2 regions of the Paenibacillus sp. J22P51 genome follow, and region 2 is predicted to be linked to the other one. Evidence: a T-box and tRNA genes for the amino acid it is inferred to sense, from the RefSeq annotation. Region 2 holds a T-box; the other holds one or more tRNA genes.
The links. A T-box is a leader RNA that pairs with one kind of tRNA and senses whether it is charged. The one in region 2 lies ahead of argS (arginine--tRNA ligase), so its partner is inferred to be a tRNA-Arg.
Positions count from the first base shown of each region.

Region 1 (3,410 bases), on a different contig from region 2:
TCAGCTATTGTGGACTTCATCATGAGATTTATTTATCCGATCCGAGGAAGATTGAGCCTGTGAAATTGAAAACGATTTTGCGGTATCCGGTTCAAGCGATAGAAGTGGTGAAGGGGTGATTTTTGCTGTAAAATAGAACATAATGTCGAGATGTGAAGCATGGGAGGGATTGCGGATGCAAAAACGTATCATGACTTCGATTGGACTCGTGGTTATCTTTATTATCTGGATTGGGTTCATGTATCCAGCTCCCGCTGCCCATGCCTCATGGTTAGATCGGGCAAAAGAAATCTATCAACTACCAAGCAATGTCGAGCAGATCCAGAAGGATTATGAGGCTACGAAGCAGCAATTAGAAGAACAGAAGGACAAGCTATCGGAAGCCGTTCGGCAGTCCCAAGAGATCGAAGATCGTCTCTTGAGCCAGAACGAGGCACTTAAGAAGGATAACGAGCAATTGCAAGAGCGATTGAAAGTAATGGAACAACTTGCGCTGGATAAAGAGAAACGAAACCGAAAAATAACCTACATGGTGATTACCGCAGCTGCGCTTGTTGTAGGCTATTTTTTGCTCGGGCGCGTGTTTCGTATTATCGTGTGGCGTAGGAAGAAGCGCGGGATGCGTTAGCAGGCAGGGATGAGGAGGGGATGCGTATGGAGGTCATCTTTGAAAATGCAAGCTTACAAGCAAGGATGGCAACGCTTCAGCTTGAGCAAGGCGAGTCTGTGCATGTGCTGCATCCCAACCAAATTGTAGCGTTCCAAGGGATGCCAGAGCTTAGAGAAGATGCCTTAATGAAGCTTCCCGGTATGTATAGGAAAAAGAGGTTGATCCAATCACGTGTAAGAGGGCCAGGACAATTGCTGATGGGGCTGCCAGAAGCTTATAGCTTGGCTGTACTGCCTTTAGAAGCCGAAGATGACCTTTTGTTTGAGTTTCGTCATGTCTTGTTCTATACGGAAGGTGTGACTTTCACAACGCATTTGCAGAGCGTCAAGAATTCCTTGATCACGCAAGATCTTGTTAAAATGCAATTTCATGGCCCCGGTACGCTAGGCTTATTAACAGCGGGTCCTTTGCATCAGATGGCTTTAGATCCAAAGCAACCTTTATATATCGATGTCAGCTGTCTTGTTGCTTATCCGCGGCAGGCCAAGCTGCGACTTTGTGTATACGGTAATACACTGGCTAGTCAGCATATGAACTATCACTGGGAGATCACTGGCCATGGACATGTGCTTATGCAGCCTTGTAAGCCTGATCCCAAGTTGGACGAGCATATGAAATCGGATAGCTTGCTGCGACGTATAGCTCGGGAAGTGCTGCCTTTTGGTGGAGTTTTCATCAAATAATAAAAAGATTGAAAAAAAAGTTGCATTTGTCCCGAATACCTGATATATTATTCCTTGTCGCCTCAGAGAAACTCTTACTGAGCGAGTGAGAAATAACCGTATGCGGAAGTGGCTCAGCGGTAGAGCATCGCCTTGCCAAGGCGAGGGTCGCGGGTTCGATCCCCGTCTTCCGCTCCAATATTTGCGCCCTTAGCTCAGCTGGATAGAGTATTTGACTACGAATCAAAAGGTCGGGAGTTCGAATCTCTCAGGGCGCGCCATTTACACTTTATCTTCACTACGGGACGTAGCTCAGCTTGGTAGAGCACCTGCTTTGGGAGCAGGGGGTCGCATGTTCAAATCGTGTCGTCCCGACCACTTTAGAATTTTTATATGCGGGCGTAGTTTAATGGTAGAACTTCAGCCTTCCAAGCTGATCGCGCGGGTTCGATTCCCGCCGCCCGCTTAAATAAAAAAGATCACCTTCGGGTGGTCTTTTTTATTTATGCTAGGCTGTGAAGAGAGCCCATAGAGGGTTCGACCGTCCGTGCACACTTCTGAGAATAGGCTATGTAGGACGAGCGTCCAAATATACCACCAGTTGCTTCCGTAGGAAGCGTTATAATAAGCATTTGGAGTATTCCCATAGAGGTTCACCCATTCATGGGTCATGCGTTGCCAGCGGGCTTTCCTACTGCGGCACATGCTTTTTATCAAAGTGGTAAGGTGTTGCATGATCAGAAGGCTTTGTTGGATACCCTAATCTGAAAGGAGATGCCAACGATGGAGTTAGTTGATTCATTTAATGATGTATTCGAACTGATGGAATCCGCTTTTCCTGATACGGAGATAAGGACCTATGAAGGGCAGCGAGCGCTGCTTTCGCATCCTAATTACAGAATTGATGTCGAGAGGGAGGCTCATGGGCAACTGCTTGGCTTTGTGGCAAGTTGGAATTTCGGTACGTTCCGATTTGTGGAGCATATTGCAGTCCATACCGCGATTCGGGGCGGAGGGATAGGCAAACGAATGCTGACGACATATATGAGCAGCGCTGCAACGCCTATCGTACTTGAAGTCGAGCCGCCAAATACGTCGGATGCCAAGCGGAGAATTGAATTTTATGAGCGGTGCGGCTTTCATTTGAACCTATTTCCCTATGAGCAGCCTCCTCTCAGAGAAGGGCAACTGTCATTACCTCTCCAAATCATGAGTTATCCTCATCCGTTGACGGAAAAAGAGTTTGGGCCCTACAAGAACACTCTCTACGCAGAGGTATATAGGCAGTAATGGTAAGGGCACCTCAGGATAATAATCTCTGGAGGTGCTTTTGTTCATGTGGCACAACCCGAAAAGGAAACACTTACCACCGCGAAAAGGTTGTCAGGCGAAAACGAACTGTGCTAGTCTAACATAGACAAAAAATGCCGAATCTCGGAGCATCAAAAGCTCCGGTACGGGGGACTTCTTTACTTGGGGTGAATGGATGCTTAGTTAGTCTTAGACTAATGGAGCGCACTAGGGAAAACCTCTTCCCGAACCCGTCAACTAACCTCGGAGGCTTCAAGGAGGACAATGTTTTGAAACTTTTTACAAAAAGTGTTATTTGCTCATGCGTTCTTTTGGGCGCAGCCATCTCCATGTTCAACGCTCCATCAGCTCAAGCTGCGACAGACACCTCTTCGGTGAAGGTTCAAGTGAATGACGAACTGGTGCAATTCCCTGAAGTACAGCCGTTTATTGACACAGAGGGTAAGCTTCAGGTGCCACTGCGTGTGCTGTCGGAGAAGCTAGGTTATCAAGTGGACTGGGCGAAGCAAGGTGATGAAGTTGTCGTCACCCTAAAGAACAATGAGCAGGCGATTCAACTAACAACGGACGAAGAGCAAGCGGTAGTCAACAGTAAGTTAGTTGAATTAGAGAGCAGTCCGACACTGCTTAAGGGAAATACCTTCGTTCCTTTGCGTTTCATAACAGAGACGTTTGGATCTCCGATTGCGTGGAATGATGCGAATAAAATCGCCATCGTTGAAGAGGACGGTAAGTCCCATAAGCCAGCATGGATTGCACCGCCACCA
Region 1 is NZ_JCAUAZ010000004.1:2,638-6,047, forward strand. It holds gene AC58QC_RS10940 (GyrI-like domain-containing protein) at 1-119, shown strand, start outside; gene AC58QC_RS10945 (SH3 domain-containing protein) at 176-628, shown strand; gene AC58QC_RS10950 (AIM24 family protein) at 655-1,353, shown strand; tRNA gene AC58QC_RS10955 (tRNA-Gly) at 1,456-1,530, shown strand; tRNA gene AC58QC_RS10960 (tRNA-Arg) at 1,537-1,613, shown strand; tRNA gene AC58QC_RS10965 (tRNA-Pro) at 1,634-1,710, shown strand; tRNA gene AC58QC_RS10970 (tRNA-Gly) at 1,728-1,798, shown strand; gene AC58QC_RS10975 (GNAT family N-acetyltransferase) at 2,116-2,622, shown strand; cyclic di-AMP (ydaO/yuaA leader) riboswitch at 2,748-2,910, shown strand; gene AC58QC_RS10980 (C40 family peptidase) at 2,913-3,410, shown strand, end outside.
Region 1: it encodes a tRNA-Arg, which carries the amino acid that the T-box ahead of argS (arginine--tRNA ligase) is inferred to sense. The anticodon was not compared.

Region 2 (3,410 bases):
TGAGCAATTTGAACCTGACCTATGCTTTGGATACATAGGATTTAAATATGAAGAATACAACACGAGATGAATCCGGAAGTATTTGCAGGGCAAGATTCATTAGGGGTACTATATTAACCAGAAAGAAAAAATCCATTGGAAGTCCCAATGGATTTTTGTATGTGTATTTTTAGAAAGACCTTATTCAACATCATAAACGATATGAAATAAACAGTCTATACTTTTTCCTAAATTAACCATATAGTTGGGTTGCCGGCAATTCTAGGAATGGAGCGTTGTTCAATGGATTACACCAATTATTTTGATCATGTTGATTTACAGGATTATGTGACAACTATATTTGGATCTAGTTATTTGATCTCTAAAGTTTCCAGCATGCACGGTGGTGCGCAAAAGGTCGTCTATAAGTTGGATTGTAAGAATGGATTTTCATGCGTTGTATATGTATGGGATCTCACTATGAATTTTTTTCGTGAAGAAATAGAAAGATCGGGAATTCATGAGCAAAGCTTTGGAGCGGATTTGTTTGAAGTAAATAATAAGTTTTTACTACAACATGGGATTCAAACTCCTGCATTATATAAGCTTGATAAGACAAGGACACGCTATCCATTTGACTTTGCTTTTGTTGAATATATAGAGGGTCAAAAAGCGGAAATCTATTTCCACGATCCTGATATACAAGTTCGAGATACGGTGTTTCAACGGATTGGAGATATGTTGACAAGTTTGCATGGAAACGTCAGGGACACTTTTGGAAAAGTGAATCAAGATAATCGAGCCCAATCAGGTAAATGTCATCATCTGCAAATCAACAATGCCAAGAACGATTTAGCATATGTATGCCAATATATAGATGTCTTAAAGCCAAAGCATAATAGGATTCTCGATAAATTGTATGAGCTTGAATCGAAAATTGAATCTAGAAAGCGATATACCTTTATCCATGGGGAACTAGGACCGGATCATATGTTAATAAATGAGAACCTAGAACCATATTTGATTGATATCGAAGGGGCTGAGTTCTATGACCTAGAGCATGAGCACAGTTTTTTAGAGTTTCGATTCGGGGAGTATTATCGTTATTTACGAAATGAAACGTTGGATCTTAATCGCATGCAATTTTATCGATTTCATCATCATATTTCTTTGACTTGTGGCGGTTTAAAGCTGTTGCAAAGGGGATTTCCTAATCAACAATTTGCGAGGGACCTTTCTGAATATCATTGTCGTGCTGTACTGCGTCTTGTTGAAAATTAAATTTACATATAAAGGGATACCACTTATAATACAAGTATAATGAAACTGAGTTTCATGTAATGAAACATCGTGAGAGGAGATCACTACAATGTCATTTCAATTTCTAGGGATTGACCACATTCAACTAGCTGCGCCTGAAGGTTGTGAATTGGCTGCGAGACAATTTTTTGCTGAAATACTAGGTTGGGATGAGATCCCAAAACCTGAAATCTTGAGGCAACGTGGTGGTGTTTGGTTTCAATGCGGAAATCATCAGGTACACATCGGTGTTCAAAAGGATTTCACCCCTGCAACAAAAGCACATCCAGCATTTCAAGTTCAAAGTATTGATGCATTACGAGATCACTTGTCTCGATACAACGTACATGTTATAGATGATGATGCACGATCGGAGGAAGGCATCCAACGTTTCTACGTGAATGATCCGTTCGGCAATCGACTCGAGTTTATGGAATGGCTGAAGCCTTAACGCCCAAAAAGGGCGTTAAAAGTAGGAATCCGAGCGCTTATACGCGCGCGGGATGCCTTTAACGCCCCAAAAGGGCGTTAAAAGTACGAATCCGAGCGCTTCTTCGCGTGGGCGATGCCTGGGACAGTGTGGGTTGCAATCAAGCGTGAATAAGCGGATTATCCTTGATTACCCTTGACATTCCCCCGAATCCCTTGTAAGATATTCAAAAATTCATATCGAAATATTGATGAATGGGACAGTAATTCCTAACAGACAGTCACAGCGAGCCGGGTCAGTGTAAGCCGGTACGGATGTTACGAATGAAACGGACCCAGGAAATGGTTTGCCGAAATGGAGTAGGTAAATCCGGTCTGTCGACCGTTACGAAACAGAGGGGTTAAACGACACGTTTAACACTTAGAGTGGTACCGCGGGAATCTTCAGCTCTCGTCTCTTTATTAGAGACGGGGGCTTTTTATATTTTCAAAAAAAGGAGTGGAATACCATGATAAATGTTAAGCATTATTTTGCTGTGAGAATCTCATCATTACTCGCTGGTATCGACGCACAGGAAATTGCTGCTTGGATGGAATACCCATCGAGTCCGGAAAAAGGAGATGTAACATTACCCTGTTTTCGACTGAGTAAATCGCTTAGTAAACCACCGCAAGTCATTGCTGATGAGTTGAAAGCAGCGCTCCAAGATGAAGAAATCGACTATATGGAATCCGTATCAGGATATCTGAACATTTATATCAAGAAGGCACACTTTGCGGAATCACTGGTTAAGCATATTATTCAAGCTGGCGAACAATATGGATCGCAAAATCTAGGGCAAGGCAGCACGGTGGTTATCGATTACTCTTCTCCGAACATTGCAAAGCCCTTTCATGTTGGCCATCTAAGGTCCACGGTGATCGGAAATGCCTTGTATCAAATCCATTCTTTCTTAGGATACAACTGTGTGGGGATTAACCATTTGGGTGATTGGGGGACACAGTTCGGGAAACTGATTGTTGCCTATAAGCAGTGGGGAAGTAAGGAAGCAGTAACTAGCGGTGCCATTGATGAGCTTCTCCAGCTTTATGTCAAATTCCATGAGGAGGCAGAGAAGGATCCTTCTTTAGAGGATCAAGCTCGTGCTTGGTTTACGAAAATGGAGCAAGGAGATCAAGAAGCACTTGCTTTGTGGCAGTGGTTCGTAGACATAAGCATCACAGAATTCCAAAAGATTTATAAGCTGTTAGGCGTCCAATTTGATGCTTATCAAGGTGAAAGTTTCTACAATGACAAAATGGAGCCCGTTATTCTGGAGCTGAAAGAGAAGCAACTACTCGAGGAAGACGATGGCGCTTGGTTAGTGCGTTTGGATCCTTTCGGCATGGCGCCTGCCTTAATGCTGAAAAAGGATGGAAGTTCCCTCTACCATACGCGTGATCTAACAGCAGCTATCTATAGAGCGGAAAAGTATGATTTCGCCAAGCTGATTTATGTGACCGACTATGCACAGAATCTTCATTTTCAGCAATGGTTTAAGGTTGTTGAATTAATGGACTACACGTGGGCATCCAAGCTTGAACATGTTGCTTTTGGCCGTGTGAGTATTGAGGGAGGGACCTTATCGACACGTAAAGGCAATGTGATTAAGTTGGAAAGCTTGCTGATGCAAGCCATTCAGAAAATTAGGGGCGTCATCGAA
Region 2 is NZ_JCAUAZ010000017.1:25,837-29,246, forward strand. It holds gene AC58QC_RS25680 (phosphotransferase family protein) at 283-1,260, shown strand; gene AC58QC_RS25685 (VOC family protein) at 1,349-1,729, shown strand; T-box leader at 1,950-2,169, shown strand; gene argS (arginine--tRNA ligase) at 2,220-3,410, shown strand, end outside.